DNA from 3 places in the Streptomyces sp. NPDC015345 genome. Region 1 is predicted to be linked to each of the others. Evidence: riboswitches for the same ligand, from Rfam matches in the RefSeq annotation. Region 1 holds a riboswitch; each other region holds the start of a gene.
What was found. A riboswitch is a leader RNA that binds a small molecule or an ion and turns the genes downstream of it on or off. The one in region 1 is predicted to bind thiamine pyrophosphate.
Positions count from the first base shown of each region.

Region 2: linked by a shared signal. The riboswitch ahead of ACF062_RS32480 (thiamine ABC transporter substrate binding subunit) and the one ahead of thiC (phosphomethylpyrimidine synthase ThiC) in region 1 are both predicted to bind thiamine pyrophosphate.
Region 3: linked by a shared signal. The riboswitch ahead of thiO (glycine oxidase ThiO) and the one ahead of thiC (phosphomethylpyrimidine synthase ThiC) in region 1 are both predicted to bind thiamine pyrophosphate.

Region 1 is NZ_JBIBTX010000005.1:549,056-559,487, reverse strand. Features, by position in the region: gene hisC (histidinol-phosphate transaminase) at 1-886, opposite strand, end outside; gene ACF062_RS23735 (LacI family DNA-binding transcriptional regulator) at 1,262-2,383, shown strand; gene ACF062_RS23730 (metallophosphoesterase) at 2,625-3,686, shown strand; gene ACF062_RS23725 (hypothetical protein) at 3,867-4,763, shown strand; gene thiC (phosphomethylpyrimidine synthase ThiC) at 4,834-6,639, opposite strand; TPP riboswitch at 6,632-6,786, opposite strand; gene ACF062_RS23715 (YibE/F family protein) at 6,858-8,258, shown strand; gene ACF062_RS23710 (SsgA family sporulation/cell division regulator) at 8,346-8,783, opposite strand; gene ACF062_RS23705 (IclR family transcriptional regulator) at 8,890-9,603, opposite strand; gene ACF062_RS23700 (DUF5326 family protein) at 10,043-10,264, opposite strand.
Region 2 is NZ_JBIBTX010000009.1:229,344-239,775, forward strand. Features, by position in the region: gene rpsB (30S ribosomal protein S2) at 4-918, shown strand; gene tsf (translation elongation factor Ts) at 1,021-1,857, shown strand; gene pyrH (UMP kinase) at 2,059-2,820, shown strand; gene frr (ribosome recycling factor) at 2,992-3,549, shown strand; gene ACF062_RS32470 (phosphatidate cytidylyltransferase) at 3,582-4,691, shown strand; gene rlmN (23S rRNA (adenine(2503)-C(2))-methyltransferase RlmN) at 4,788-5,894, shown strand; TPP riboswitch at 5,919-6,035, shown strand; gene ACF062_RS32480 (thiamine ABC transporter substrate binding subunit) at 6,113-7,192, shown strand; gene ACF062_RS32485 (ABC transporter permease) at 7,168-8,856, shown strand; gene ACF062_RS32490 (ABC transporter ATP-binding protein) at 8,856-9,929, shown strand; gene ACF062_RS32495 (response regulator) at 10,029-10,432, opposite strand, start outside.
Region 3 is NZ_JBIBTX010000001.1:378,982-389,413, forward strand. Features, by position in the region: gene metF (methylenetetrahydrofolate reductase [NAD(P)H]) at 1-278, opposite strand, end outside; gene thiE (thiamine phosphate synthase) at 404-1,063, opposite strand; gene ACF062_RS01785 (Rv2175c family DNA-binding protein) at 1,156-1,521, opposite strand; gene ACF062_RS01790 (NAD(P)/FAD-dependent oxidoreductase) at 1,645-2,862, opposite strand; TPP riboswitch at 2,993-3,106, shown strand; gene thiO (glycine oxidase ThiO) at 3,104-4,360, shown strand; gene thiS (sulfur carrier protein ThiS) at 4,357-4,584, shown strand; gene ACF062_RS01805 (thiazole synthase) at 4,592-5,395, shown strand; gene pknB (Stk1 family PASTA domain-containing Ser/Thr kinase) at 5,570-7,543, shown strand; gene ACF062_RS01815 (deoxyribonuclease IV) at 7,653-8,552, shown strand; gene ACF062_RS01820 (sulfite oxidase-like oxidoreductase) at 8,614-9,246, opposite strand; gene bfr (bacterioferritin) at 9,410-9,889, shown strand; gene ACF062_RS01830 (bacterioferritin-associated ferredoxin) at 9,886-10,134, opposite strand; gene ACF062_RS01835 (class II 3-deoxy-7-phosphoheptulonate synthase) at 10,305-10,432, opposite strand, start outside.

The DNA of each region.
Region 1 (10,432 bases):
TCCAGCCCTGCCCGCGCAGCGCCTCGACCACCCGCGTGCGCTCGGCGACCAGCGAGCCGACGCGGCCCATCAGCTCGTCCTCGGCCCGCAGCGAGGCCACTGCCGCGTCCTGTGCCAGCTGGCTCACGCCGAAGGGCACCGCCGTCTTGCGCAGCGCGGCGGCCACCGGCTCATGGGCGACCGCGAAACCCACGCGCAGACCCGCGAGGCCGTACGCCTTGGAGAACGTACGAAGGACACAGACGTTCGGCCGCTCGCGGTAGATCTCGATGCCGTCCGGGACCTCGGGGTCGCGAATGAACTCGCGGTACGCCTCGTCCAGCACGACCAGGACGTCACGCGGCACCCGGTCGAGGAAGCGCTCCAGCTCGGCCCTGCGGACCACGGTGCCGGTGGGATTGTTCGGGTTGCAGACAAAGATGAGGCGGGTGCGTCCGGTGATCGCGTCGGCCATCGCGTCCAGGTCGTGGACCTCGCCCCGCGTGAGCGGCACCCGCACCGACGTCGCGCCGCTGACCTGGGTGATGATCGGGTACGCCTCGAAGGACCGCCAGGCGTAGATGACCTCGTCGCCCGGACCGGACGTGGCTTGGAGCAGCTGCTGGGCGACGCCGACCGAGCCTGTGCCGGTGGCGATGTGCGAGAGCGGCACGCCGAAGCGCTCGGCCAGTTCACTCATCAGGGCCGTGCAGGCCATGTCGGGGTAACGGTTGAAGGACCCGGCCGCGGCGAGCGCGCTCTCCATGACGCCCGGGAGCGGCGGATAGGGGTTCTCGTTGGAGGACAGCTTGTAGGCCACCGGACCGTCGGCCGCGGCGGGCTTGCCCGGCTTGTAGGTGGGGATACCCTCCAGCTCGGCGCGCAGCCTCGGGCTCGTCTCGCTCACCGCAGTCCTCCTCGTACCGGTACCGGCGACAGTTCGAATACTGCTCACCTTATGAGGATTCGAGGCTGGTGCGAATGGCCTACGGAGATCCGTCTCCGGAAGGCGCGCGGCAAGGGGGAGCGCCCCGCGGTGTTCCGTGCGCCGGTGGCTCACTCCGTGGCGCGCATCCCTCGTGAAGGTGAGTTGAGACCTCTTCGAGACCTCGCGCATCTGACAGGACCGCGCCAGACGATCAGCGGCAACTAACGCTCACAACGTCCAACTACCCTGCGTTCCATGGTCATTGGCGCGCTGGAGCCATGCAGAAACGTGCCTGTCAACGAGTGAATATGCGTCCGCGCTACCCACCCCGATGAGCCCTACTATCGGCTCGCCATGACAGCAGCAGGGAAGCACCAGGTGAGCCGAGCGGAGACCGCCCGCCGGAGCAACCGGCAGAACCGAGCGGGCATCAGAGACGTCGCCGCGGCCGCCGGTGTCTCGATCACGACTGTCTCCGATGCCCTCAACGGCAAGGGGCGGCTGCCCGACGCCACCCGACGCCATGTCCGCGAGGTCGCTGAGCGGCTGGGCTATCGCCCCTCCGCCGCGGCCCGAACCCTCCGTACCGGCAAGTCCGGCCTCATCGGCCTGACCGTGACCACGTACGGGGATGAACCTTTCACCTTCACCGAATTCGCCTACTTCGCGGAGATGGCCAGAGCCGCCACCTCCGCCGCCCTCGCCCGTGGCTACGCCCTGGTGATCCTCCCGGCCACCTCGCGCCGCAGTCCGGTCGACGTGTGGTCCAACGTCGCGCTCGACGGCACCGTCGTCGTCGACCCCTCCGACCACGACCCGGTCGTCAGCGAGCTGGTCAGACAGGGCCTGCCGGTGGTCTCCGACGGCCGCCCCGCGGGGTCGCTGCCCGTCACCGCCTGGGTCGACAACGACCACGAGGCCGCGGTCCTCGGGATCCTCGACCACCTCGCGGCGGCGGGCGCCCGCCGGATCGGCCTCCTCACCGGCAACACCACGGACACCTACACCCACCTGTCCACGACCGCGTACCTCCGCTGGTGCGAGCGCGTCGGACAGGACCCGGTCTACGAGTCCTACCCCGCCCACGACCCGTGCGCGGGCGCCGTGGCCGCCGACCGACTGCTCGCCAGGCCCGACCGCCCCGACGCCGTCTACGGCCTCTTCGACCCCAACGGCACCGACCTGCTCGCCGCCGCCCGGCGGTACGGCCTGCGGGTCCCCGACGACCTGCTGCTCGTCTGTTGCAGCGAGTCCACGGTGTACGCCACCACGGAACCGCCCATCACCACGCTCTCCCTCAAGCCGAGACGCATCGGAACGGCCGTCGTACAGCTCCTCATCGACGCCATCGAGGGGCTCGACTCGGGCGGGCCCGTCGAACAGGTGATACCGACCGAACTGATCGTGCGCACCTCGTCCGAGCGACGTCCGCCGCGCACGACGGTCAGTCCGCCACGCTCCTCGGGCTCGGGCTGACCCGGACGCTGACTCAGACGATTTCGGGCAGAGGTGGGCTACCAACCCGCCACCAGGGGGGAAACCTCTGCCCAATTCGGGAGAAAACCTCGGTGAACCGGGGTCTGGGACCGATTCCCCACCCCTGGTGCACCACACAGCGGGAGCCGCATTCCTATGATGGGCGGACGACACCGCGGGCCGCTGCGACCAGGCAGTCCGTTCTCGGTGCAGATGCGGCGCAATGGTGGTGGAGGGGTCGATGACTCAGGGGGCCGGTCAGGGACCCGATGTGCGGACGGCGACGCTGCGCGACTTCCGCGTACCGGCGTACGTCCATGAAACGACCGGCCCCGCCGAGGTGAGCCCTCCGGCGCCGGCTCCGGGGGGACTGCCGGACGACGGCTACACCCCCACCCAGCGTGACTTGCCGGTCATCAACCGCGGCGACACGGTCCAGGTGCAGGTCATGCCGGATCCCCCGCAGCCGAGGCCGGGCGACGAGCTCGGCCCGCTGTTCGTCGTGGGCGACGTGCACGGCTATCTGGACGAGCTCCTCGCGGCCCTCCAGGAGCAGGGCCTCATCGACGCCGACGGCAACTGGTCCGCGGGCAACGCGCGCCTGTGGTTCCTCGGCGACTTCACCGACCGCGGGCCCGACGGCATCGGCGTCATCGACCTCGTGATGCGGCTCTCCGCCGAGGCCGCGGCCGCCGGCGGCTACTGCAAGGCGCTCATGGGCAACCACGAGCTGCTCCTGCTCGGCGCCAAGCGCTTCGGCGACACGCCCGTCAACTCCGGCGCGGGCACCGCCACCTTCCAGGCCGCCTGGCTGCTCAACGGCGGCCAGAAGACCGACATGGAGCGCCTGGAGGACCACCACCTCCAGTGGATGGCCCGGCTGGACGCGATGGAGGAGGCCGACGGCCACCTGCTCGTGCACTCCGACACGACCGCCTACCTGGATTACGGCGACTCGATCGAGGCAGTGAACGACACCATCCGCGAGACCCTCACCCGCAACGACGCCGACGAGTGCTGGGACCTCTTCCGCAAGTTCACCAAGCGCTTCGCCTTCCGCGACGAGTCGGGCTCCTCGGCCGTACGCGAGCTGCTGGACATGTACGGCGGCACGCGCATCGTCCACGGCCACAGCCCCATCCCCTACCTCCTGGGTGACGTCGGCTCCGAGGACGAGTCGGACGGTGGCGGACCGGTCATCGAGGGACCGCACGTCTACGCCGACGGCCTGGCCATCGCCATGGACGGTGGAGTGACCATGGCCGGAAAGCTACTGGTCTGCCAACTCCCCCTGGGTATCTGAGCGTTCGCTGGGCAGGCGCCCCCTTACAGGATCACGCCGACCGGGGGTGCCAATTCTGGAAACCCCCTGTCACCGCGTGCCGTCACGGCTCTACCATCGGCTTATCCGTAGCAGGCTCCCCTCCGTTTCTGCCCGACGGCTCGTAGCCATGCGAGCCTTAGCCCTACGGAGCATCGGGGGATGCACATGAACAGCGCTCCACACCTGCTCAATGAGGACCGCCCCGAATACGAGCGGATCCTCGATGAGGCGCTGCGCACCGCACCTGACCGTCCTGAACTCGCCGCAGTGGGCCAGCGGCTCAACACCGAACAACTGCGCACCATGGCCCTGAACGCGACAGCACTGATCACGGCCGCCGCCACGGCCGAGTACGCGCACTACGTGAAGGTTCGCGAGGAGTTGCGCGAACCTCGACCGTCCTCCACCTCGATTCGCGAAGGGAGTGGACACAGCGCCGCGGAGTCGGGCTCCGGCGGCATCGGCATCGCCACGACGATGGGGGAGGTCGCGGAACCCGCGGCGGCGGCAGGAGCCGGGGCGATCGCCGTGGTGGCGGTCCTCGCCCCCGTCCTCGCCGGGACGGCCGCCGCGATCTTCCTGCTCGTCGGCTACATCCTGAAGATGCTCAACCCCGAGCCCGCCTTCGCGGACACCCTGCTCACCGCGGGATGGCTGTTCGGCGCGCTCACCGCCGGGGGCATCCTGGTCGCCGCGGTCGGTCTGCTCCTGACGGCCCTGCGAAACGGCGCCACATCGCTCCAGGCGGGACTCCACGGCGAGCAGTACGAGGAAGTGTCCCGAGCCAGGGAAGCCTGGAGTCAGGCGCTCCTCGAACGGGGCGTCGTGCCGTTCCTCCGTGAGGCCCTGACGGATCCGGGCGCGGCTCCCGCGGCCCGCGCGCCGTCGCACGGGGCCGGAGGAGCCGCGGCGGGTGGCCGCATGCCGCAACTCGGCTACAACCGGCCCGGGTTCAGCAGCCCGGACGGCGGCCGGGCGACAGGGTCGCGGCCGAGCTTTTCGAGCCCCGACTTCTCCAGCCCGGACTTCGGCGGACCCGAACACAAGCCCGAGTAGGCAAGGGTGTCCGCAGAGCCGGTCGTCGCGACACTCTGCGGGCACCCCCTACGTGCCTACGAGGTTTCGCTCAGTCGGCGATCGGCAGATAGACCCGGTTGCCGGCGGCGGCGAACTCCTTGGACTTCTGCTCCATGCCCGCCTCGATCTCGCCTTCCGCCAGGTCACCGCCGTGCTGGCGGCGGATGTCCTGGGAGATCTTCATCGAGCAGAACTTCGGCCCGCACATCGAGCAGAAGTGCGCTGTCTTCGCGGGCTCGGCCGGCAGCGTCTCGTCGTGGAACTCCCGCGCCGTGACCGGATCGAGGGCCAGGTTGAACTGGTCCTCCCAGCGGAACTCGAAGCGCGCGTCCGAGAGCGCGTCGTCCCAGTCCTGCGCGCCCGGATGCCCCTTGGCGAGGTCGGCCGCGTGCGCCGCGATCTTGTACGTGATGACGCCGGTCTTCACGTCGTCGCGGTTGGGCAGGCCGAGGTGCTCCTTCGGCGTGACGTAGCAGAGCATGGCCGTGCCCCACCAGCCGATCATCGCGGCGCCGATGCCCGAGGTGATGTGGTCGTAGGCGGGCGCGATGTCCGTGGTCAGCGGGCCGAGCGTGTAGAACGGCGCCTCCTCGCAGATCTCCTGCTGGAGGTCGATGTTCTCCTTGATCTTGTGCATCGGGACGTGACCGGGGCCCTCGATCATCGTCTGTACATTGTGCCTCTTGGCGATCGTGTTGAGTTCCCCGAGGGTCCGGAGCTCGGCGAACTGCGCCTCGTCGTTGGCGTCCGCGATCGAACCGGGCCGCAGGCCGTCGCCGAGCGAGTACGTCACGTCGTACGCCGCGAGGATCTCGCACAGCTCCTCGAAGTGCTCGTAGAGGAAGCTCTCCTTGTGGTGCGCGAGGCACCAGGCGGCCATGATCGAGCCGCCGCGCGAGACGATGCCGGTCTTACGGCGGGCGGTGAGCGGGACGTACGGCAGGCGCACACCGGCGTGCACCGTCATGTAGTCCACGCCCTGCTCGGCCTGTTCGATGACCGTGTCCTTGTAGATCTCCCAGGTCAGCTCCTCGGCCTTGCCGTCGACCTTCTCCAGGGCCTGGTAGAGGGGCACGGTGCCGATGGGCACGGGGGAGTTGCGCAGGACCCACTCGCGGGTGGTGTGGATGTTGCGGCCGGTGGAGAGGTCCATGACCGTGTCGGCGCCCCACTGGGTCGCCCAGGTCATCTTGTCCACCTCCTCCTCGATGGAGGAGGTGACCGCGGAGTTGCCGATGTTGGCGTTCACCTTCACCAGGAACTTCTTGCCGATGATCATCGGCTCGATCTCCGGGTGGTTGACGTTGGCCGGGATCACGGCGCGGCCCGCGGCGACTTCGGCCCGCACGACCTCGGGGTCCATGTTCTCGCGGATCCCGATGAACTCCATCTCGGGCGTGATCTCACCGCGCCGGGCGTACGCGAGCTGTGTCACCGCCTGGCCCGGGCGGCCGCGGCGTGGCTGGCGGGGGCGGCCGGGGAAGACCGCGTCGAGGTTCTTGAGCCCGCCGCGCGGCGAGGTGTGCTTGATGCCGTCGTCCTCGGGGCGGGGCGGACGGCCCACGTACTCCTCGGTGTCGCCGCGGGCGATGATCCAGTTCTCCCGCAGCGGCGGCAGGCCGCGGCGGACGTCGGTCTCGGCGGACGGGTCGGTGTACGGACCCGATGTGTCGTACAGGGTGACGGCCTTGCCGTTGGTGAGGTGCACCTGGCGGACCGGCACGCGCAGATCGGGGCGTGAACCCTCGATGTACGCCTTGTGCCAGCCGATGGACTTCCCGGCCTCCGCCGCGACAGCGTTCTCAACGTGCTCGTCGCTGCTGGAGGCAGGCGTGCGTGCGTCCGATGTGGTCATGAGACCTACTCCCTACGCCGGCATTACCCGGTAACAGGTTCGGCGGTCGACGCAGCGGATTCCGTACGTTCATGCACGACTCGTGCCGTTTCGTACGGAGGTCAGCGCCCTCTCAGCCCGGTGCTCCGAGCTCCCGCGATTGCAAAGGTGGCTCCACGCTAGCGTCATGTCGGGCGCGCTGAACAGAGGGCCCCTCCCGTTCTTGCGATGATCGGTCCGTGACCACCACACCCCCGCCGCCGCCTCCGCCCTCGCAACCGCCCCGCTCCGGCCCGTCCCCCGACGGCTCCGGGCACGGACACGGACACGGCCATACGCACAGCCACGGCCCCGCCGCGCCCGTCTCCCAGCACCTGCGCAAGGTCATCGCGGCGGTGCTGATCCCCTTCGCCACCGCGGTCGTCGTGGGCCTGTTGGTCCTGTGGCCGGGCGGGACGCCGAGCCATGAACGCACCGGCGTCGGCTTCGACCGGCAGACACAGTCGGCGACGGTCGCCAAGGTGCAGGAACTGCCCTGCAAGGACCTCAACCCCTCGCAGCCGCAGCCGAACGGCGACACCTCCACTCCCGAGGGCCAGAGCGCCCAGTCCCGGGCCGAGGGCACCTGCAAGAAGGCGCTGATCGAGGTGACCAGCGGTGACGACAAGGGCCGCACGTTCACCGAGATCATCCAGCCGGACTCGCCCCGGCAACTGCGCAAGGGCCAAGAGGTGGTGGTCGCCTACGAGCCCAAGGCCCCCGAGGGCCTTCAGTATTCGGTCACCGACGTGAACCGCAAGATCCCGATGGCGCTGCTCGCCGGCATCTTCGCGCTCGCCGTCGTGGTGGTGGGGAGGCTGCGCGGTGTGATGGCCCTGGTGGCACTCGCCATCAGCTTCCTGGTGCTGACCTTCTTCATCCTGCCGGCGATCCTCCAGGGGTCGAACCCCCTGGTCGTGGCGGTGATCGGGGCGAGCGCCATCATGCTGGTCGCGCTCTACCTCTGCCATGGCCTCACGGCCCGTACCTCGGTCGCGGTGCTCGGCACCCTCATCTCCCTCCTCCTGATCGGCCTGCTCGGCTCCCTGTTCATCGGCTGGGCCGCGCTGACCGGCAACACGGACGACAACACCGGCCTCATCCACGGCCTGTATCCGTCCATCGACATGAGCGGCCTGCTGCTCGCGGGCGTCATCATCGGCTCGCTCGGCGTCCTGGACGACGTGACGGTCACCCAGACCTCAGCCGTCTGGGAACTGCACCAGGCCAACCCGACCATGGGCTGGCGCGGCCTCTACCGCGCGGGCATCCGCATCGGGCGCGACCACATCGCCTCGGTCGTCAACACCCTCGTCCTCGCCTACGCGGGCGCCGCGCTGCCCCTGCTGCTGCTCTTCTCGATCGCGCAGTCCAGCGTGGGCACGGTCGCCAACAGCGAGTTGGTCGCCGAGGAGATCGTGCGCACCCTGATCGGCTCGATCGGCCTGGTCGCGTCGGTGCCGGTGACCACCGCGCTGGCCGCCCTGGTGGTCTCCGCCGACCGCTCCGCCACCACCGGGCCCGGCGGCCCGGCCGCGGCCACCGGCACCCCCGCTCCGCGATCCTCCCGTGGCGGGAAGGGCCGCCGCCGCAAGGCCTGACGCCGGAGGGGCCCGCGCGGCCCTTTGAGCCGGGAGAAGCCGCGAAATGCACCAATCTGCCATTCATATCTGCCCACCGGTCGGCGGTCAGCCCGCGTTCTGCTCCTCCGCCAGGATCCGGTCGAGCGCCTCGTCGAGGTGCGCGTCGAAGTCGGCGAGCGTCCGCTCCTGCCCGAGCGGCACCAACCTGTCCGTACGGTCCAGGAAGGCGAGCAGCGGCGGAATGCCCACCCGGAACAGCGCCTGATCCGGGCCGACCTGAAGCCTGATCAGCGCCTCGTCCATCAACTCGGGATCAGTGGGCTCGATCCGCACATCCCCGACCCCGCACGGCCGGCCCACTCCGTCGATCAACAGCTCCCGGCCGAATGCCCACGTCACCGGAGCGTCACCGGGCAGATGAAACGTCAGCCGCACGGCAAAAGGATCACCGGTCTCATAGCGCAACTCCACCGGGATACGAAACGACAGCTCCTCGGAAACAAGGAAGCTCATCATGACCTCTGCCTGAACCGTCTCGTCCATCGCGCCGCCCTACCCCGTCACTTGGCCTTCAAGTGGCCAGGAACCAACTCCCTGACACTCATGGCATCTTGCTTAAAGTACACACCAGATCACAAGGAGTGAGTTTTCAGATGCTGATAGAGAAGGCGAGTGTCCCTAGTAGCTTTCCGATCTCACGCTGCAATCTCTCCGCCGCGGGCAGCAGCCTGTCCGCCTGACCTGCGGGCACGGAAATGGCCAAGGTCGCCGCGGTGTCTCCCGCCAAGATCGGAATCGCCGCGCAGACCGTCCCCAACGCGTACTCCTGTCGCTCCACCACGGGCCTCATCCGCTCCATCGCCTCGAGCCGACGCAGAAACGTGCGGTCGTCGCGGACCGAGTAACGCGTGATCGACTGAACCGGATAGCGGTCGAGGTGGTCCTGCCTGGCCTCGTCGTCGAGTTGGGAGAGCAGGCACTGCCCGATGGCGTGGGCGTGACCCGTCTCCCGGAAGTCTGCCCATTCCTCGACCGCGGGATTGCCCGGGGTGTCGGAGACCGCCACGATCTCGATCTCGCCCTCGCGGTAGACCGCGAAGTACACCGGCACCCCGATGACGTCCCGGCAGTGCGCCAGCGCGTCACCGATCGTGCCGCGACGATTCTGCTGCGCCCCGCTGCTGCTGAGCCGCTCGGCCGCCTCGCCGAGTACGAACACTCCTTTCTCGCGGCGCAGATAGCCCTCGTGGGTCAGCGTGCGCAGCAGGTGGTAGGCGGTGGGGAGCGCGAGCCCCGCTTCGCGGGCCAGTTGCTTGGCGGGCGCGCCGTCCGGGTGCGTGGAGGCGGCTTCCAGCAGCCGCATGGCCCGCTGCACGGAGCCGATGAGGGTGGGCGTGACGGGGGCGGCGGCCGTGGCCGTGGCGTCCGCCGGTGGAAGGGCGCTGGCGTCGGCCGGTAATGGGGTGGCGTCGGCCCGTGCGGTGGAGGTGGCGGCCGGTGAAGTGGGGGTACCGACCGGTGAAGTGGAGGCGTCGACCGCGGCCAAGGTTCACTCCCGAAGCGCGTGGGGGGCCGCCCGTGCCCGGAGAAACACGGGAGGGCAATGCGCCCGTCCGCGGGGAGCAACCCCGCGTCGGTTTTCGGACTCTAACCCTTGGCCACCGCTCTGCGGCCGTCTGCGGGGAAACATCCCTCGGCCGAGGGACCCGTTTCGAAAAGTCACCACCAGGTAGTAACCAATCGGCGAGTAACCACTTCAGCGACGGTTGCAGGTGATCAGTGCCCGATGTATGCGGCGGCGATCACCAATCGGTGCGGGACGAGGACGAGCCGGATATGAACTTCCGTACGACATAAATGAGTCCACCGACCAAGGCGACGAATAGCAGCGCCTTGAAGAGCAGGCCGACGACGAACCCGACAACGGTCGCTATCACACCGCCGAACACGACCAAGGCGATGACGGGCACGGCCACCCACTTCACCCACCACGGCATTCCCGCAAAGATCTCCTTCGCCGCCATCGTCCTTACCTCTCTCCGCGCACTTCACGTCGGTGCGGGATCCTGAATGTCCGCAGGCTCCCGGCTCCTTGCATTCGATGCTAGAGCGCCAAAGCCCGCTGCGGGGGCCGCGCAGCCCTTGTCCTTCCCTGATCCGACCCTGAGAGAACCCCGAGGTCAGACCCCGCC
Region 2 (10,432 bases), on a different contig from region 1:
GCCATGGCCGTCGTCACGATGCGGGAGCTGCTGGAAAGCGGCGTCCACTTCGGTCACCAGACCCGTCGCTGGAACCCGAAGATGAAGCGCTTCATCTTCACCGAGCGCAACGGCATCTACATCATCGACCTGCTCCAGTCGCTGTCGTACATCGACCGCGCCTACGAGTTCGTCAAGGAGACCGTCGCCCACGGCGGCACGGTCATGTTCGTCGGCACGAAGAAGCAGGCGCAGGAGGCCATCGCCGAGCAGGCCACCCGCGTCGGCATGCCCTACGTCAACCAGCGCTGGCTGGGCGGCATGCTCACCAACTTCTCGACCGTCTACAAGCGTCTGCAGCGCCTCAAGGAGCTCGAGCAGATCGACTTCGAGGACGTCGCCGCCTCCGGTCTGACCAAGAAGGAGCTTCTCGTGCTCTCGCGCGAGAAGGCCAAGCTGGAGAAGACCCTCGGTGGTATCCGCGAGATGTCCAAGGTGCCCAGCGCCGTCTGGATCGTGGACACCAAGAAGGAGCACATCGCGGTCGGCGAGGCCCGGAAGCTCAACATCCCGGTCGTCGCCATCCTCGACACCAACTGCGACCCCGACGAGGTCGACTACAAGATCCCCGGCAACGATGACGCGATCCGCTCCGTCACGCTGCTCACCCGCGTGATCGCCGACGCCGTCGCCGAGGGCCTCATCGCCCGTTCCGGTGCCGCCACCGGTGACTCGAAGCCGGGCGAGAAGGCCGCCGGCGAGCCGCTCGCCGAGTGGGAGCGCGACCTGCTCGAGGGCGACAAGAAGGCCGACGCCGAGGGCGAGAAGGCCGCCGAGGCCCCCGAGGCCGAGGAGAAGCCGGCCGAGGACGCCGCCGAGGCTCCCGCCGCCGAGGCCCCCGCAGCCGAGGCCCCGGCCGCGGACGCCGAGCAGGCCTGACCTCACAGGTTCGGTAGTTGACGGCGGGGGCCCGATCGGCCCCCGCCGTTCACCCGTAGACCTCCGTAGATCTTTCAAGACTTCGAGAGAGAATTTTCGATCATGGCGAACTACACCGCCGCTGACGTCAAGAAGCTCCGTGAGCTCACGGGCGCCGGCATGATGGACTGCAAGAAGGCGCTCGACGAGGCCGAGGGCAGCGTCGACAAGGCCGTCGAGGCGCTCCGCATCAAGGGCCAGAAGGGCGTCGCCAAGCGCGAGGGCCGCTCCGCCGAGAACGGCGCCGTGGTCTCCCTCATCGCCGACGACAACACCTCCGGCGTCATCGTCGAGCTGAAGTGCGAGACGGACTTCGTCGCCAAGGGCGAGAAGTTCCAGGCCGTGGCGAACAACCTCGCCGCCCACATCGCCAAGACGTCCCCGGCCGACCTCGAGGCGCTGCTCGCCTCCGAGATCGAGGCCGGCAAGACCGTCCAGGCGTACGTCGACGAGGCCAACGCCAACCTCGGCGAGAAGATCGTCCTGGACCGCTTCGCGCAGTTCTCCGGCGCCTACGTCTCCGCGTACATGCACCGCACGATGCCCGACCTGCCCCCGCAGATCGGTGTCCTCGTCGAGCTGGACAAGGCCGACGCCGACGTCGCCAAGGGCATCGCGCAGCACATCGCCGCCTTCGCGCCGAAGTACCTCTCCAAGGAGGACGTGCCGGCCGAGGTCGTCGAGTCCGAGCGTCGCGTCGCCGAGGAGACCACCCGCGCCGAGGGCAAGCCCGAGGCCGCGCTCCCGAAGATCGTCGAGGGTCGCGTCAACGGCTTCTTCAAGGAGGCCACCCTCCTCGGCCAGCCGTACGCGCTGGACAACAAGAAGTCGGTCGAGAAGGTTCTCGCCGAGGCCGGTGTCACCCTGAAGCGCTTCACGCGCATCAAGGTCGGTATCTGAGTCCGTACCGCGATCGACGGTAGGCCCCCTATAGGGTCGACAGCGGTCGCCCGCGTGGGGAGCCCCGGAAGGGGAACCCCGTACGCGATGTACGACCGCAGGATCTGACGAGGAGGCCACTGCCGAGCATGGGATGCGAACGACACCCCACCGGCAGTGGCCTTTTTCGTATGTGTGTCAAGTAAGAGAAGCGAGAACACCATGACCACCAAGGCCGACTCGAAGAGTGACGACGGCAAAGTTGCCGGACGCTTCCTGCTGAAGCTCTCCGGTGAGGCGTTCGCCGGTGGAGGCGGCCTCGGGGTCGACCCCGACGTGGTGCACGCCATCGCCCGGGAGATCGCGGCCGTGGTCCGCGACGGCGCCCAGATCGCCGTCGTCATCGGCGGCGGCAACTTCTTCCGCGGCGCCGAGCTCCAGCAGCGCGGCATGGACCGGGCCCGCTCGGACTACATGGGCATGCTCGGCACGGTCATGAACTGCCTCGCCCTCCAGGACTTCCTGGAAAAGGAGGGCATCGACTGCCGCGTCCAGACCGCCATCACCATGGGCCAGGTCGCGGAGCCGTACATCCCGCTGCGCGCCGTGCGCCACCTGGAGAAGGGCCGTGTGGTCATCTTCGGCGCCGGTATGGGCATGCCGTACTTCTCCACCGACACCACCGCCGCGCAGCGCGCCCTGGAGATCGACGCCGAGGCGCTGCTCATGGGCAAGAACGGCGTGGACGGCGTCTATGACTCCGACCCGAAGACCAACCCCGACGCGGTGAAGTTCGACGCTCTCGGCTACGGCGAGGTCATCACCCGCGACCTCAAGGTCGCCGACATGACCGCCATCACGCTGTGCCGGGACAACAAGCTGCCCATCCTCGTCTTCGAGCTGCTCTCCGAGGGCAATATCGCCCGAGCCGTCAAGGGTGAGAAGATCGGCACACTCGTGGGCGACCAGGGAAGCCGGAACTGACCTCAGGGCCTTGGGCCTCAGGGATCTGAGCCCGACTCAAGGGACGTACGCGAGACGCCCCTTGAGGGGATGGACAAAGCCCTGCCGGTCGGACACCGTGCAGGAAAGACACGCGACGCAGCCGGCCGCCCCGTGCTAGCCGGGCCTACTCAAGACACGCAGGAGCAAGTGGTGATCGAAGAGACCCTCCTCGAGGCCGAGGAGAAGATGGAGAAGGCCGTCGTGGTCGCCAAGGAGGACTTCGCCGCGATCCGCACCGGCCGTGCGCACCCGGCGATGTTCAACAAGATCGTGGCGGACTACTACGGCGCGCTGACGCCGATCAACCAGCTGGCCTCGTTCTCGGTGCCCGAGCCGAGGATGGCGGTGGTGACCCCGTTCGACAAGACCGCGCTGCGCAACATCGAGCAGGCGATCCGCGACTCCGACCTCGGCGTCAACCCGAGCAACGACGGCAACATCATCCGGGTGACCTTCCCCGAGCTGACGCAGGACCGCCGCAAGGAGTACATCAAGGTCGCCAAGACCAAGGCCGAGGACTCCAAGATCTCGATCCGCTCCATCCGCCGCAAGGCGAAGGAGACCATCGACAAGGCCGTCAAGGACGGCGACATCGGTGAGGACGAGGGCCGCCGCGCCGAGAAGGAGCTGGACGACACCACCGCGAAGTACGTCGCTCAGGTGGACGAGCTGCTCAAGCACAAGGAAGCCGAGCTGCTCGAAGTCTGAGGCTCGAGTCCGAGGAATCAGGAAACCGATCCGTGAACGACTCTTCCTGGGGGGCGCCGCCCAGAGCCGGGTATTGGGGGCCGCCCGACCAGGGACCTGGTCAGGGGGCGCCCCCGGCAGGTCCCGCGTACGATGCGCAGGACGCGCTGCTTCCGTCCGTGACGCAGCCGATGCCCATCGTGCCCGACGCACCGGTGAGCGGCTCTGACCAGGACGACCGGGGGGCCACTCGGATGGGCGGCCCCCTGTTCCGTGACGAGCCCTCGCAGGAGCCCATGCCCAGCGCACCACAGCCCGCCCCGGCAGCGCCGCAGCCCGCGCCGAAGAAGAGCGCGGGCCGCGATCTCGGTGCGGCCATAGGAGTCGGTGTGGGTCTCGGCGCGGTGATCATCGCGTCGCTGTTCATCGTGAAGGCCGCCTTCATCGGCGTGATAGCGGTCGCCGTGGTGGTCGGCCTCTGGGAGCTCACCTCCCGCCTGGAGGAGCGCAAGGCCATCAAGGCGCCGCTGGTGCCGCTCGCGGTGGGCGGCGCGGCGATGGTCGTCGCCGGCTACGTCCGGGGCCCCGAGGGCGCCTGGGTGGCGATGGCGCTCACCGCGCTCGCCGTCCTGGTCTGGCGCATGACCGAGCCTCCCGAGGGCTATCTGAAGGACGTCACGGCGGGGGTCTTCGCGGCCTTCTACGTCCCGTTCCTCGCCACGTTCGTGGCGCTGATGCTCACCGCGGACGACGGACCGCAGCGGGTGCTCACCTTCCTGCTCCTGACCGTGGTCAGCGACACCGGGGCGTACGCGGTCGGCTGGCGCTTCGGCAAGCACAAGCTGGCGCCGCGCATCAGCCCCGGCAAGACCCGCGAGGGCCTGCTCGGCGCGATCACGTTCGCGATGGCGGCGGGCGCGCTGTGCATGGAGTTCCTGATCGACGGCGGGACGTGGTGGCAGGGGCTGCTCATCGGCCTCGCGGTCGCGGCGAGCGCCACGCTCGGCGATCTCGGCGAGTCGATGATCAAGCGGGACCTCGGCATCAAGGACATGGGCACGCTTCTGCCGGGGCACGGCGGCATCATGGACCGCCTGGATTCCCTGCTGCCGACGGCGCCGGTCGTCTGGCTCCTGCTGGTGATCTTTGTCGGGTCCGGCTGACCTCTACCTGGTCTGACCTGCGCGAATGTGTGTGAGGGGTCCGTTGTCCACAGGGCGGCGGGCCCCTCGTCGTATGTCTGCGACACTGGATGGACCATGCCTGTACCCGGAGAACTCACCTTCGTCGCGCCCCGCGGAGCCAAGAAGCCCCCGCGGCACCTCGCCGACCTCACGCCCGCCGAGCGCAAGGAGGCCGTCGCCGCCATCGGCGAGAAGCCGTTCCGCGCCAAGCAGCTCTCGCAGCACTACTTCGCGCGGTACGCCCACGACCCGGCCGAGTGGACCGACATCCCCGCCGGCGCGCGCGACAAGCTCCGTGAGGCTCTGCTGCCCGACCTGATGTCCGTGGTGCGGCACATCAGCTGTGACGACGACACCACCCGCAAGACGCTCTGGCGGCTCTTCGACGGGACGCTGGTGGAGTCGGTGCTCATGCGGTACCCCGACCGGGTCACGATGTGCATCAGCTCCCAGGCCGGATGCGGCATGAACTGCCCGTTCTGCGCCACCGGCCAGGCCGGTCTCGACCGGAACCTGTCGACGGGCGAGATCGTGCACCAGATCGTCGACGGCATGCGCGCGCTGCGCGACGGCGAGATCCCCGGCGGGCCCGCCCGTCTGTCCAACATCGTCTTCATGGGCATGGGCGAGCCGCTGGCCAACTACAACCGCGTGACCGGTGCCATCCGCCGCCTCACCGACCCCGAGCCGGACGGCCTCGGGCTCTCGCAGCGCGGGATCACGGTGTCGACGGTGGGGCTCGTCCCCGCCATCCACCGGTTCTCCGACGAGGGCTTCAAGTGCCGTCTCGCGATCTCGCTGCACGCCCCGGACGACGACCTGCGAGACACCCTCGTGCCGGTCAACACCAAGTGGAAGGTGCGGGAGGTGCTCGACGCCGGCTGGGAGTACGCGGCCAAGTCGGGGCGCCGCCTCTCCATCGAGTACGCGCTGATCCGCGACATCAACGACCACGCGTGGCGCGGTGACCGCCTCGGCCGGCTGCTCAAGGGCAAGCCGGTGCACGTGAACCTGATCCCGCTGAACCCCACGCCGGGCTCGAAGTGGACGGCCTCGCGGCCCGAGGACGAGAAAGCGTTCGTGGAGGCCATCGCCGCCCATGGTGTGCCGGTCACGATCCGGGACACCCGGGGCCAGGAGATCGACGGGGCGTGCGGTCAGCTCGCCGCGGCCGAGAGGTAGTCTGGCCGTCGTACACACATCTGCATATTCCGACAGGGGAGCGCCACAGCGCTGAGAGTGCGGCACCTTGGACAGGTGGGCCGCAGACCCTCTGAACCTCGCCCAGGTCATTCTGGGTAGGAAGTTCGGGCACCACTCAAGCTGTTGCGCCCTGCCCGCGGCCATCCGGTCGGCGGGCAGGGCCGCGTCTCTTCCTGGACACCCAGGAGGACAACTCAGTGAGCACCAAGAAGATCACGTCCGTCGCCATCGCGGTGGGTCTCGGGCTCGTCGCCGTCTCGGCGTGCGGCTCCGGCGACGACGCCTCGAAGGCGGACTCCAAGTCCGTCACGCTCGTCAGCCATGACTCCTTCAACGTCTCCAAGGACGTGCTGAAGGAATTCGAGAAGCGGTCCGGGTACCAGGTCAAGGTCCTCAAGGACGGGGACGCGGGCGCCGCCGTGAACAAGGCGATCCTCTCCAAGGACAACCCGCAGGGCGACGTCTTCTTCGGAGTCGACAACACCCTGCTGTCGCGGGCGCTCGACAACGGCCTCTTCCAGTCGTACGAGGCCAAGGGCTCCGACAAGATCAAGCCGGAGTACCGCGTCGACCAGGGCAAGCACCGTGTGACACCTGTCGACAGCGGCGACATCTGTGTCAACTACGACAAGAAGTACTTCGCCGACAAGAAGCTCGCGCCGCCGAAGTCCTTCGACGATCTGCTCAAGCCGCAGTACAAGAATCTGCTGGTCACCGAGAACGCCTCGACCTCGTCGCCCGGCCTCGGCTTCCTGCTCGGCACCGCCGCGAAGTACGGCGACAAGGGCTGGGAGAGCTACTGGAAGGAGCTCAAGGCCAACGGCGTCAAGGTCGTCGACGGCTGGGAGCAGGCGTACAACGAGGAGTTCTCCGGGTCCGCGGGCGGCAAGAAGGCCAAGGGCGACCGGCCGCTCGTCGTCTCCTACGCCTCTTCGCCGCCCGTGGAGGTGCTCTACGGCAAGCCGCGGCCCAAGGAGGCGCCGACCGGCGTCGCGACCGGCACGTGCTTCCGCCAGGTCGAGTACGCGGGCCTGCTCGGCAACGCCAAGAACGCCAAGGGCGGCAAGGCGCTCCTGGACTTCCTGGCGGGCGAGGAGTTCCAGGCGGACATGCCGCTGAACATGTTCGTGAACCCGGTGCGGGAGGGCGTCGAGCTGCCCGAGCTGTTCACGAAGCACGGTGTGACGGTCGACGAGCCGCAGACCATGGACCCGAAGAAGATCGCCGACAACCGCGAGCCGTGGATCAAGTCGTGGACCTCGCTCGTACTGAAGTAAAGGCCCGTCCCCTCAGGGGATTCAGCCGCGGGGGCGCGGCTCGGCTCGGTCTGATGGCCGTGCCCGTCGCGTTCTTCGCGCTCTTCTTCGCCTATCCGGTCACGGCGATCGTCGCGCGCGGACTGCACGTGGACGGCGGCTGGCGGTTCGGGCGGATCGTGGACGTGCTCGGGCAGTCCGACATCCGGCACGTCCTGTGGTTCACCACCTGGCAGGCGCTCGCGTCGACCGCGCTCACGCTGCTGATCGCGCTCCCCGGCGCGTATGTCTTCGCGCGCTTCGACTTCCCGGGCAAGCAGGTGCTGCGGGCCGTCGTCACCGTGCCGTTCGTGCTGCCCACCGTCGTGGTCGGCACGGCGTTCCTGGCGCTGATCGGGCGGGGCGGGCTCTTCGACGAGCTGTGGGGTGTGCGGCTCGACACCACCGTGTGGGCGATCCTGCTCGCGCACGTGTTCTTCAACTACGCGGTCGTCGTCCGCACCGTCGGCGGGCTCTGGTCACAGCTCGACCCGCGCCAGGAGGAGGCCGCGCGGATGCTCGGCGCCTCGCGCTGGAGGGCCTGGCGGACGGTGACGCTGCCCGCGCTCGGGCCGGCCGTCGCGGCCGCCGCCCTCATGGTCTTCCTCTTCACCTTCACCTCCTTCGGCATCGTCCAGATCCTCGGCGGGCCCGCGTACTCCACACTCGAGGTGGAGATCTACCGGCAGACCGCGCAGTTGCTCGACCTGCCCACGGCCGCCGTCCTGACCGTCGTGCAGTTCGCGGCGGTCGGGCTCATCCTCGCGATCCATGCCTGGACCGTGCGGCGGCGCGAGAGCGCGCTGAAGCTGGTCGACGCCTCGGCCGTGGCCCGCCGCCCGCGCGGCGCGGGGCAGTGGACGCTGCTCGGCCTGGTCATGGCCACGGTCGCCGTGCTGATACTGCTGCCGCTCGGCGTGCTGGTCCAGCGCTCCCTCGACGCTCCCGGCGGCCATGGATTCGCGTACTACCGGGAGCTGACCTCGGCGGAGGGCGGTGCCTTCCTCGTGCCGCCGATCGAGGCGGTGTGGAATTCGCTCCAGTACGCGGTGGTGGCCACCGGCATCGCGGTCATCATCGGCGGGCTTGCGGCGGCCGCGCTGACGCGCAGAGCCGGTCGTCTCGTACGCGGATTCGACGCACTGCTCATGCTGCCGCTCGGGGTATCGGCGGTGACCGTCGGCTTCGGGTTCCTGATCGCGCTGGACGAGCCGCCCCTTGATCTGCGGGCCACCTGGATCCTGGTGCCGCTCGCCCAGGCCCTCGTCGGCGTGCCCTTCGTCGTACGCACCATGCTGCCCGTCCTGCGCGCGGTGGACGGGCGGCTCCGGGAGGCGGCGGCCGTGCTCGGGGCGTCGCCGCTGCGGGCCTGGCGGGAGGTGGACCTGCCGATGGTGCGGCGGGCGCTGCTGATCGCCGCCGGGTTCGCCTTCGCGGTGTCGCTCGGCGAGTTCGGGGCGACCGTCTTCATCGCGCGGCCCGACAACCCGACCCTTCCGGTGGCCGTGGCGCGGCTGCTCGGGCGGGCCGGGGACCTCAACTACGGCCAGGCGATGGCCCTTTCGACCATCCTGATGGTGGTGTGCGCGGTGTCGCTGCTGCTGCTGGAACGCATCCGTACCGACCGCACTTCGGGGGAGTTCTGATGACGACCGCCTTGCTGAGCCTGCGTGAGGCGACCGTCCGGTTCGGGGCGCGGGCCGTGCTCGACGCCGTGGACCTGGAGGTCGCCGAGCACGAGATCGTCTGCGTGCTCGGGCCGAGCGGCAGCGGCAAGTCGACGCTGCTGCGGGCCGTCGCAGGGCTCCAGTCGCTCGACGCGGGGCGCATCGAGCTCGGCGGGCGTGACCAGCGCGGGGTGCCGGCGCACAAGCGGGGCGTCGGCCTGATGTTCCAGGACCACCAGCTTTTCCCGCAGCGCGACGTGGCGGGCAATGTCGCCTTCGGGCTGCGCATGCGGGGCGCCTCGCGCGCCGAACAGGCCGGCCGCGTCGCCGAGTTGCTCGAACTCGTCGGCCTGCCGAAGGCACAGCGGCGGGCGGTCGCCTCGCTGTCCGGCGGGGAGCAGCAGCGGGTCGCCCTCGCGCGCGCGCTCGCGCCCCGCCCCCGGCTGCTGATGCTCGACGAGCCGCTGGGTCAGCTCGACCGCTCCCTGCGCGAACGCCTCGTCGTCGAACTGCGGGAACTCTTCGACGAGTTGGGCACGACGGTGCTCGCCGTCACGCACGACCAGGGTGAGGCCTTCGTGCTCGCCGACCGGGTCGTCGTGATGCGGGAGGGGCGGATCGCCCAGTCCGGCACGCCCCTTGAGGTGTGGCAGCGCCCGGTGGACGAGTTCGTGGCTCGGTTCCTCGGCTTCGAGAACGTGCTTCCGGCGACGGTCACCGGCGAGACGGCCGACACGGCATGGGGCAAGGTCCCCGTGCCGAGGGGCGCCCCCGCCGGGCGGTGCGAGATCCTGGTGCGGCCGGCCGGGGTGCGTCTCGTCCCCGTCGAGCAGGGGCTGCCCTGCGCCGTGACGGCACGCACCTTCCGCGGCACCCATGTCGCGGTGCGACTCCAGCCGGCGGAAGGACCGCGCCTGGAGGCGGCGTGCGCGCTGCGGGAGGCGCCGGAGGTGGGCGAGAGGGTCGGGGTCGCTTTCGACGCGGGGGATGTCGTGGTTCTCGGGGGTGCGGCGGCGGAGGCGGGCGTGTCGGCGGTGCGCAAGCCGGTCTAGCGTGCGCGCGCCGCCCTGCGGCACCGGCCTGTGGCACTCCCTGTGGCACCGACCTGTGGCGTCCCCCTGTGGCACCGGCCCCGTCTGGGTGCTCCCGGCTCAGCCCCGCGCCGCCGCGGCCCTCACCAGTCCCCGTTCGTACGCGAGGATCACCGCCTGTGCCCGGTCGCGCAGCCCCATCTTGGTGAAGAGGCGGTTGATGTGCGTCTTCACCGTGTGGTCGGTGATCGTGAGGCGGTCGGCGATCTCCGCGTTCGACAGGCCCTGCGCGATGAGGACGAGCACCTCCACCTCACGGGCCGTCAGCCCTTCGACGCCGCCCGCGGGGACCGGGGGGACAGCGGCCCGCTGGCGCGTGAACTCGGCGACGAGACGCTTGGTGATCTCGGGCGACAGCAGGGCGTTGCCCGCCGCCACGACCCGTACCGCGTGCAGCAGTTCGGGGAACGTCGCGTCCTTCAGCAGAAACCCCGAGGCCCCGGCGGTCAGCGCCTCGTACACGT
Region 3 (10,432 bases), on a different contig from region 1:
GCGGTCAGGTGGGCGACGGGCGTCAGCGTGGTGTCGGCGACGATCTGCTGGGTCTCCTTGACCGTGCCGGTACGCGTCGAACCACCCGCTCCGTAGGTGACGGAGACGAAGTCCGGGGCGACCGCCTCGACCCGGCGCAGCGCGTTCCACAGATTCCGCTCGCCCTTCGGGGTCTTCGGCGCGGAGAACTCGAAGGAGTACGTCGTCTTGCCGGTCGCGAGCATGTCGCGCACGGTGCGCGCGCGGTCAGTCCTGGTGGAAGCTGTGCCTAGGGCCATACGGGCAGGTTAGCCAGGCCACGGCGGTCACCCAACCGGACCTGGGGATTTCATCTCATTTGCCGGTTTCTTGTCCACGGATCGGACACGGATCGGACACCGCCGAGCGGGTGCCGAGCAGGTGCTCAGCCGGCCGTACGCAGCCGCTTCGCGAAGTCCGCCGCCGCGGCGCCCGGGTCGTCGGCCTCGCTGATCGCCCGTACGACGACGACGCGGCGCGCGCCCGCTTCGAGCACCTCGTCGAGGTTGCCCGCGTCGATGCCGCCGATGGCGAACCAGGGGCGGTCCGTGCCGAGGGAGGCCGTGTAGCGGACCAGGTCGAGGCCCGGTGCGTGACGGCCCGGCTTGGTGGGGGTCGGCCAGCAGGGGCCGGTGCAGAAGTAGTCCACGCCCTCTTGGACGGCGGCCGCGGCGGCCTCGGACTCGGCGTGCGTGGAGCGGCCGATGAGTACGTCGTCGCTGCCGCCGAGGATGGCGCGGGCCGCGGGGACGGGCAGGTCGCCCTGGCCCAGGTGGAGGACGTCGGCGCCGATGGCGTGCGCGACATCCGCGCGGTCGTTCACCGCGAGGAGCTTGCCGTGGCGCCGGGCGGCGTCGGCGAAGACCTGGAGGTGCTCCAGCTCCTCGGCCGCCTCCATGCCCTTGTCGCGCAGCTGCACGATGTCGACGCCGCCCGCGAGGACGGCGTCGAGGAAGTCGGGGAGGTCTCCCTGACGCTTGCGGGCGTCCACGCACAGGTAGAGCCGGGCGTCGGCGAGCTGGGCGCGCGGGTGGTCGGCGGCCATGGAGAGATCCCCCCGGTGTCGTGGGCGTGCGGGCCGCGCGACGCGCGGCCCGCATCCCGAACGGTGTGTTCAGTCAGACGACGGGCGCCTGCTCAGACGGCGAGCGCCTGGGCGCGGCGCTTCACCTCCGTGCCGCGATTCTCGCTCAGTGCCTGCGCGGGGGTGCCGGGCAGGGTCGGGTCGGGGGTGAAGAGCCACTCGAGCATCTCTTCGTCGGAGAAACCGTCGTCCCTCAGGAGCGTCAAGGTGCCGACGAGGCCCTTGACGACCTTGTCGCCGTCGATGAAGGCGGCCGGCACCTGGAGCGTCCGGTTCTCACCACGGCGTACGGCGATCAGCTGGCCGTCCTTGACCAGCTGGCGTACGCGCGTCACCTCGACGTCGAGCATTTCCGCGATGTCGGGGAGGTGGAGCCAGGCGGGGACGAGAGCATCGGTCTTTGCGTCAATCTCGGTCACCGTCCCAGCGTATCTCTGGCCGGGGGCCCGCGGCGGGCGGCACCGCGGTCGGGGACGGGGGGTGTGTTCGGGTGCGGATGCGTGGAGGTCGGGCGCGCGGTTCCCCGCGCCCCTCAAGGGGCGTTATAGCGCTGCCTTCTTCAGGGGTACCGATGGGTCTGCCGTCAGAGTTGGGTCCAGGTGGGTGCCTGACTCGATCAGTTTGCGGCCCTGGGCCAGGTCCCGGGGGCGGCCCACCGCGAGGACCGCCACCAGGGCGCCGGACCGCAGCCAGCAGACCGACCAGGCCATGCCCGTGGGGTCGCCGCGCCACACCAGCTCGTCGGTGGGCGTGTGATGGCCCGCGTACTGCACGAAGCGGCCGAACTGCTCCGACCAGAAGTACGGCACCGGGTCGTACGCCGCGGGGTCCTCGCCGATGATGTTCGCCGCGACCGTGCGCGGGCCCTGGAGCGCGTTGTCCCAGTGGTGGACGAGCAGTCGTTCGCCGTACCGCCCGGAAGGGAACGAGGCGCAGTCGCCGACCGCGTACACGTCGGGCACCGAGGCGCGCAGGTGGTCGTCGGCCACCACTTCCCCGTGAGCGCCGAGGACGATGCCGGAGCCGGTCAGCCAGGCGGTCGCGGGCCGCGCCCCGATGCCGACGACGACCGCGCCCGCCGGCAACCGGGCCCCGTCGGCCAGGACCACCGCGCCCGGCTCGACGTGCTCCACGCGCGCGTGGGTGCGCAGCACGGCTCCGGAGTCCGCGTACCAGCCCGCCATGGGGGCCGCGACCTCCGCGGGCAGCGCCCCCGCGAGCGGCCGGCCCGCGGCCTCGACCACGGTGACCGCACACCCCGCCTCGCGCGCGGCCGTGGCGAACTCGGCGCCGATCCAGCCCGCGCCCACCACCACGATCTCGTGCTGCGCGGCGAGTACCGGCCGCAGCCGCGCGGCGTCGTCCAGGGTGCGCAGGAGGTGGACGCCGGGAACGCCCTCGGTGCCCGGCAGCGTGATCGGCTCGGCGCCGGTCGCGAGCACCAGGACGTCATAGGCGACCGGGCCCTCGGCCGTGTCCAGCTCATGGTCCGCGGGGCGCACGCCGGTGACCTCGCGCCCCAGGCGGAGCCCGATGCCGAGCGCCTCGAAGTCGATGTCGAAGGCGGAGCCCTCCGCCTTGCCGAGCAGCACCGCCTTGGACAGCGGCGGCCTGTCGTACGGCTGGTGGGGTTCCGCGCCGATCACGGTGACCGGACCGGCGAAACCCCGCTCACGCAGGGCCACGGCGGTCTGCACCCCTGCCATCCCGGCGCCGACGATGACGACGTGCCGCTCGCTCTGCCTCTGCTGCTCGCTCACCCGATCACTGTAGGGCGGCGGACGGCGGCGCCTTCAGAGGCGGGCGGGGAGATCTCTGACACACCGTCACCGCCCATGACGGCACGGCTCCCCTACTGCCGCGCGGGGCGACGGGCTAGGGTGGCCGGTGCAGAGCACTCGCGGGAGCCCGGACGCACCGGGCTGAGAGGGAGGCTGGGACGGCCTCCGACCGTACGAACCTGATCCGGGTCATGCCGGCGAAGGGAGGGGCTGGACGCCCATGCAGCCACGTACACCACCCCGCACACCATCCTGTGCGCCACCGGCGGAATCGAAGACTCCGACGGACGTCCTCGTCGTGGGGGGCGGCATCATCGGCCTGGTCACGGCCTGGCGGACCGCGCAGCGCGGGCTCTCCGTCGCCGTCGTGGACCCCGAGCCGGGCGGCGGCGCCGCGCAGGTAGCGGCCGGCATGCTGGCCGCCGTCACGGAACTGCACCACGGCGAGCAGACGCTGCTCGCACTCAACCTCGAATCCGCGCGGCGCTATCCGGACTTCGCCGCCGAACTGGCCGAGGCGAGCGACCGCGGTGTCGGCGACCTCGGCTACCGCGCGTGTGGCACGCTCGCCGTCGCGCTCGACTCCGACGACCGTGCCCACCTGCGCGAACTGCACGCCCTCCAGTGCCGGTCCGGCCTGGAGTCGCAGTGGCTGAGCGGCCGCGAGTGCCGCCGCCTGGAGCCGATGCTCGCACCGGGCGTGCGGGGCGGGCTACGGGTCGACGGCGACCACCAGGTCGACCCGCGCCGGCTCGCGGCGGCGCTGCTCGTGGCCTGCGAGCGGGCGGGCGTCGCCTTCCACCGCGGCTGGGCCGAGCGGCTCTCGGTCGTACGCGACCGGGCCGGGGGAGTCGTCCTCGGGGACGGCACCGAGCTGCACGCGGACCAGGTCGTGCTGGCGGCGGGCAGCCTCAGCGGGCGCCTCGCGGGCGTTCCCGACGACGTCCTGCCGCCCGTGCGGCCGGTGAAGGGGCAGGTGCTGCGCCTGACGGTGCCGAAGGCGTACGCGCCGTTCCTGAGCCGCACCGTGCGCGCGGTCGTGCGCGGCGGCGCCCTCTACCTCGTCCCGCGCGAGAACGGCGAACTCGTCGTCGGCGCCACCAGCGAGGAGCTCGGCTGGGACACCACGGTCACCGCGGGCGGCGTCTACGAACTCCTGCGGGACGCACACGAACTCGTGCCCGGCATCACCGAACTGCCGCTGACCGAGACCCGCGCGGGCCTGCGCCCCGGCTCCCCCGACAACGCGCCCCTGCTCGGCCCGACGCGGCTGCCCGGGCTCCAGCTGGCCACCGGGCACTACCGCAACGGCGTCCTGCTGACGCCCCTGACGGGCGACGTCATGGCGCACTCCCTGGCCACCGGTGAGCTTCCCGACGAGGCGCGGCCGTTCACCCCGCGCCGATTCACCGAGCCCTCCCTCGTACCCCCAACGCAGCCACTGCCCACGCAGTCGTTCACGGAGCAACCCGCATGAGTACGCCCGCCTCCAGTACGCCCTTCACCGTTTCCGTCAACGGAGAGGTACGCGACGTGACCCCGGGCACCACGCTCGAAGCCCTCGTCGCCACTCTCACGGCGGCCCACTCCGGTGTCGCCGCCGCCCTCAACGAAACCGTCGTACCGCGCGCGCGGTGGTCCGGCACCGTGCTCGCCGCGGGCGACCGCGTCGAAGTACTCACCGCAGTCCAGGGAGGCTGATCCCACCATGGCAGACGACCCTTTCGTCATCGGCGGGCTCACCCTCTCCTCGCGTCTGATCATGGGCACGGGCGGGGCGCCCAGCCTCGACGTCCTCGAACGCGCCCTCGTCGCGTCCGGCACCGAACTGACCACGGTCGCCATGCGCCGCCTCGACCCCGGTGTGCAGGGCTCGGTGCTCTCCGTCCTGGACCGGCTCGGCATCCGCGTCCTGCCGAACACGGCGGGCTGTTTCACCGCCGGGGAGGCCGTCCTCACGGCCCGTCTCGCACGCGAGGCGCTCGGCACCGATCTCGTGAAGCTGGAGGTGATCGCGGACGAGCGCACGCTGCTCCCGGACCCGATCGAGCTCCTGGACGCCGCCGAGACCCTCGTCGACGACGGCTTCACGGTCCTTCCGTACACGAACGACGACCCGGTGCTCGCGCGCAAGCTCCAGGACGTGGGGTGCGCGGCGATCATGCCGCTCGGCTCCCCCATCGGCTCGGGGCTCGGCATCCGCAACCCGCACAACTTCCAGCTGATCGTCGAGCACGCGCGCGTGCCGGTGATCCTGGACGCGGGTGCGGGCACGGCGTCCGACGCGGTGCTCGCCATGGAGCTGGGGTGCGCGGGTGTCATGCTCGCCTCGGCCGTGACACGGGCGCAGGAGCCGGTCCTGATGGCGGAGGCCATGCGGCACGGCGTCGAGGCGGGGCGCCTCGCGTACCGGGCCGGGCGGATCCCCCGCCGTCACTTCGCGGAGGCGTCCTCTCCTGCGGAGGGCATGGCTCGGCTGGATCCGGAGCGGCCGGCTTTCGGGACGCCTTGAGCAAGGCGGGGTACTGCTCGCTCGCGGCCGGCCGCCGGTGGGGGCTTGGCGCGCAGTTCCCCGCGCCCCTGACGGGGCGCTCCGGCCCGTCACCTGTCACAGCTCGGCTGCAGTCCAGCCGCGGGGAGGACCGGCCGGGACGAGGTGTCGGTGGCGGCTCGTAGACTCCCCTGCGTGGACACGACCCTTCAGGACCCCCTCGTCGGGCAGCTGCTCGACAGCCGATACCGGATCGAGGGGCGCATCGCGGTCGGCGGGATGGCCACGGTCTACCGGGCCGTGGACACCCGCCTCGACCGCGTGCTCGCGCTCAAGGTGATGCACCCCACGCTGGCGGCCGACGCCTCCTTCGTGGAGCGCTTCATCCGCGAGGCGAAGTCGGTCGCCCGCCTCTCGCACCCGAACGTGGTCGGCGTCTTCGACCAGGGCACCGACGGGGCGTACGTCTATCTGGCGATGGAGTACGTGGCGGGCTGCACGCTGCGTGACGTCCTGCGCGAGCGCGGCGCGCTCCAGCCACGGGCCGCGCTCGACATCCTGGAGCCGGTCCTCGCCGCGCTCGGCGCCGCGCACCGCGCCGGGTTCGTGCACCGCGACATGAAGCCCGAGAACGTCCTCATAGGGGACGACGGCCGGGTGAAGGTCGCCGACTTCGGCCTCGTACGCGCGGTGGACACCGTCACGAACACGACCGGCACCGTCCTTGGCACCGTCTCCTATCTCGCCCCCGAGCAGATCGAGCACGGCACGGCGGACACACGCGTGGACGTGTACGCCTGCGGCGTGGTGCTCTACGAGATGCTGACCGGCGCGAAGCCGCACTCCGGGGACTCCCCCGCCCAAGTGCTCTACCAGCACCTCAACGAAGACGTGCCGCCCCCGTCGGCGGCCGTGCCGGGGCTCCCCTTCGCGCTCGACGAGCTGGTCGCCTCCGCCACCGCCCGCACCCCCGACGTCCGCCCGCACGACGCGGTGGCCCTCCTGGCCCAGCTGCGCGAGGCGCGAGGAGCCCTCACCGAGGAGCAGCTCGACGCGGTGCCGCCGCAGGCCCGCGCGGCGGAGCATGACGCCCCCGGCCACCATGACAACTCCGAGGACCGCACCAGCGTGATCCCGCGCGCGGACCGCTCGGCGCAGCTCCCACTCCCGCTCTCGGCCGAGGGAGAGCAGGGCCGGCAGGACGCCCTGAACCGCACCAGCGTCCTGACGACACCGCCGCCGGCGCCGCCCGCCCCGGCACCGCGCTCGCGCGGCCGGTTCGATCCGCGCCGCCGCACGATCGCGGTGGTGGCCGCGGTGCTCCTGGCCCTCGGCCTGGGCGCGGGCGTCTGGTACATCAACTCCGGCCAGTTCACGGAGGTCCCGCCGCTTCTGGCGAAGACCGAGGCGCAGGCCGAGAAGCGTCTGGAGGAAGCCGGGCTCGAGGTCAAGGAGATCAAGCGCGAGTACAGCGAGACCGACAAGCGCGGCACGGTCATGGACAGCGACCCCGCGGCCGGTGAGCGCATCCGGCAGAACGGCAAGGTGACGCTGACCGTCTCGCGGGGCCCGGAGACCGTGAAGGTGCCGGACGTCAAGGGCATCCCGCTGGCCGAGGCGAAGAAGGAGCTGAAGAACTCCGGTCTCGCCCCCGGCATGGTCACCAAGACCTTCAGCGAGGACGTCGCGAAGGGTTCCGTGGTGCGTACGGACCCGCGGGCCGGCTTCACCCGCAAGGCCGACTCGGCCGTCGCCCTGGTCGTCAGCAAGGGCCGCCAGGTCGAGGTGCCGGACGTGGTGGGCGAGTCCGAGGCCGACGCCGTCGCGGACCTGGAGGACGCCGGGCTGAAGGCGAAGATCAAGTCGGCCCGCATCCCCTCCGACGAGGACAAGGGTGCCGTCGCCGCGCAGGACCCCGCGGCGGACAAGCCGCTCGCCGAGGGGGACACGGTCACGCTGACGATCTCCAAGGGCCCTCCGATGGTCGAGGTCCCGGACGTCACCGGGATGAGCGTCGACGAGGCCGTGGACAAGCTGGAGTCGAAGGGCTTCGCGGTGGAGAAGGACCGCGGGCTGCTCGGCCTCTTCGGGGACACGGTGAAGGACCAGTCGGTGGACGCGGGCGACGAGGCCCCCAAGGGGTCGACGATCACCATCGAGATCCGCTGAGCCGCGGCCCCCGGGGGTCCGCGCGGGCCCCCGCCGCCCCGGCGAGGATGACGAAGCCCACCCCCGGCCGATGCCCGCCCGGCCCCGCCCACGTGCCACCCTTGACGGCGTGAGCAGCAACAAATCCCCCCGTCCTGCGTCCTTGGGCGCCGCGTCCCGCAACCCCGTCGGTGCCCACATCCCCGTGGCCGGCGGTCTCGCCTCCGTAGGACTGTCGTACGCCCGTGATCTCGGCGCCGAGGCCGTCCAGGTCTTCGTCGCCAACCCGCGCGGGTGGGCGACCCCGCCCGGCAATCCGAAGCAGGACGAGGAGTTCCGCGCGGCCTGCGCCGCCGGGAACATCCCTGCGTACGTCCACGCGCCCTACCTCATCAACTTCGGCTCGCACACCGAGGCGACCGCCGAGAAGTCCGTGGACTCCCTGCGCCACTCGCTGCGCCGGGGCCGTGAGATCGGCGCGCTCGGTGTCGTCGTGCACACCGGTTCGGCGACCGGCGGCCGCGACCGGGGGGTCGCCCTCAAGCAGGTGCGCGAGCTCGTGCTGCCGCTGCTCGACGAGCTGACGCACGACGACGACCCGTTCCTGCTCCTGGAGTCGACGGCCGGCCAGGGCGCCTCGCTCTGCTCCCGCACCTGGGACTTCGGCCCCTATTTCGAGGCACTCGACGCGCACCCGAAGCTGGGCATCTGCCTGGACACCTGCCACATCTTCGCGGCGGGCCACGACCTGACGGGCCCCAGCGGCATGCGCCAGACCCTGGACCTCCTCGTGGACACGGTCGGCGAGGGCCGCCTGAAGCTCGTGCACGCCAATGACTCCAAGGACGTCGTCGGCGCCCACAAGGACCGCCACGAGAACATCGGCACCGGACACATCGGCGAGGAGCCCTTCCGCGAGCTGATGCGCCACCCGGCCACCGAGGGCGTACCGCTGGTCATCGAGACGCCCGGCGGCAAGGAGGGACACGCGGCGGACGTGGCGCGGCTCAAGGGGCTCAGGAGCGACTAGGAAATACTGGGCCCGACCGCCCTGTGGCCCGGCGCGATGGACACGCATCCGCACCCGGCAGCTAGAGCTCGGGGCCGTCCCCGGGCTCTTCCTGGTACGAGTAGCGCTGCTCACGCCAGGGGTCGCCGACGTTGTGATAGCCGCGCTCCTCCCAGAAGCCGCGGCGGTCGGCGGTCATGTACTCGACGCCGCGGACCCACTTGGGGCCCTTCCACGCGTACAGGTGCGGGACCACGAGCCGCAGTGGGAAGCCGTGCTCCGCGGTGAGCAGTTCACCGCCTTTGTGGGTGGCGAAAATCGTGCGGTCGGAGGCGAAGTCGTCCATCCGCAGATTCGAACTGAAGCCGTACTCGGCCCAGACCATGACATGGGTGGCGTCGGGCGCGGGCGGCGCGAGTTCCAGGATCGTACGGGCCGCCACTCCGCCCCACTCGGCGCCCAGCATGCTGAACTTCGTCACGCAGTGCAGATCGCCGACCACGGTGGTGTACGGCAGGGCCGAGAACTCCTCATGGGTCCAGCAGTGCTTCTCGCCGTCCGCGGTGGCCCCGAAGACCCTGAACTCCCAGCGCTCGGGCCGGAACTTCGGCACCGGCCCGTAGTGCGTGACCGGCCAGCCGCGCTGGAGCCGCTGACCCGGCGGAAGCTCCGGCTCCGCTGCCTGTCGAGATGCGCGTTCCGCCGGCTGACCCATGACTCCATCCTGACAGACGGGGAACAGTAGGCGTGACCAGACGAAGTCTGACAGATGCGGATTCGGGCAACTCCTACTAAGCGTGCACTTACTGGACGGCCTCCGAACACCGGTGCAAAGATGCGCGCTACCTGCCCAGACACCGTTGGAAGGAGCCTTTGCGATGCAGGGCGACCCCGAGGTCATCGAATTTCTCAACGAGCAGCTGACCGCCGAACTGACGGCGATCAACCAGTACTTTCTCCACGCCAAGATGCAGGAGAACTTCGGCTGGACGAAGCTCGCCAAGTACACCCGGGCCGAGTCGTTCGACGAGATGAAGCACGCGGAGGTGCTGACCGACCGGATTCTCTTCCTCGACGGGCTGCCCAACTATCAGCGGCTCTTCCACGTGCGCGTGGGCCAGACCGTCACCGAGATGTTCCAGGCGGACCGGCAGGTCGAGGTGGAGGCGATCGACCGCCTCAAGCGCGGGATCGAGGTGATGCGCACCAAGGGCGACATCACGTCGGCGAACATCTTCGAGTCGATCCTCGCGGACGAGGAGCACCACATCGACTATCTCGACACGCAGCTGGAGCTGGTCGAGAAGCTGGGTGAGCCGCTCTACCTCGCGCAGCTCATCGAGCAGCCGGAGAGCTAGGCGGCCTCGGGAAGCCCGGCCTCGGGGGCCAGCGCCACGGCGGGCTCTCCCTGGTCGACGAGTTCCCTGCGGGGGCACGCGCCCCGGCCGAGCAGCGCCTGGATGCGCCGTACGCACGAACCACAGTCCGTGCCCGCCTTGCAGGCCGACGCTATCTGGCGGGGGGTGCAGGCGCCGTCCGCCGCGTGCTTCTTCACCTGCGCCTCGGTGACCCCGAAGCAGTTGCAGACGTACACGCGGCTCACCTCCCGGGCAGAAGAGACAGGACGGACAGGATTTATCGACAGCGCCGTCCCGATTGATCGGTGAGGCTAACCTAACCTTACCCACGACTCCGGGCCCACAAAAGCCCCCGTACGGCGGTGGGGCGCGGATCACATGGATCCGCGCCCCACTCGTACGTACTGCCGAAGGCTTACTGGTCGCGGTACATCTCCGCTACCAGGAACGCCAGGTCGAGCGACTGGCTGCGGTTGAGCCGCGGGTCGCAGGCCGTCTCGTAGCGCTGGTGGAGGTCGTCGACGAAGATCTCGTCGCCGCCGC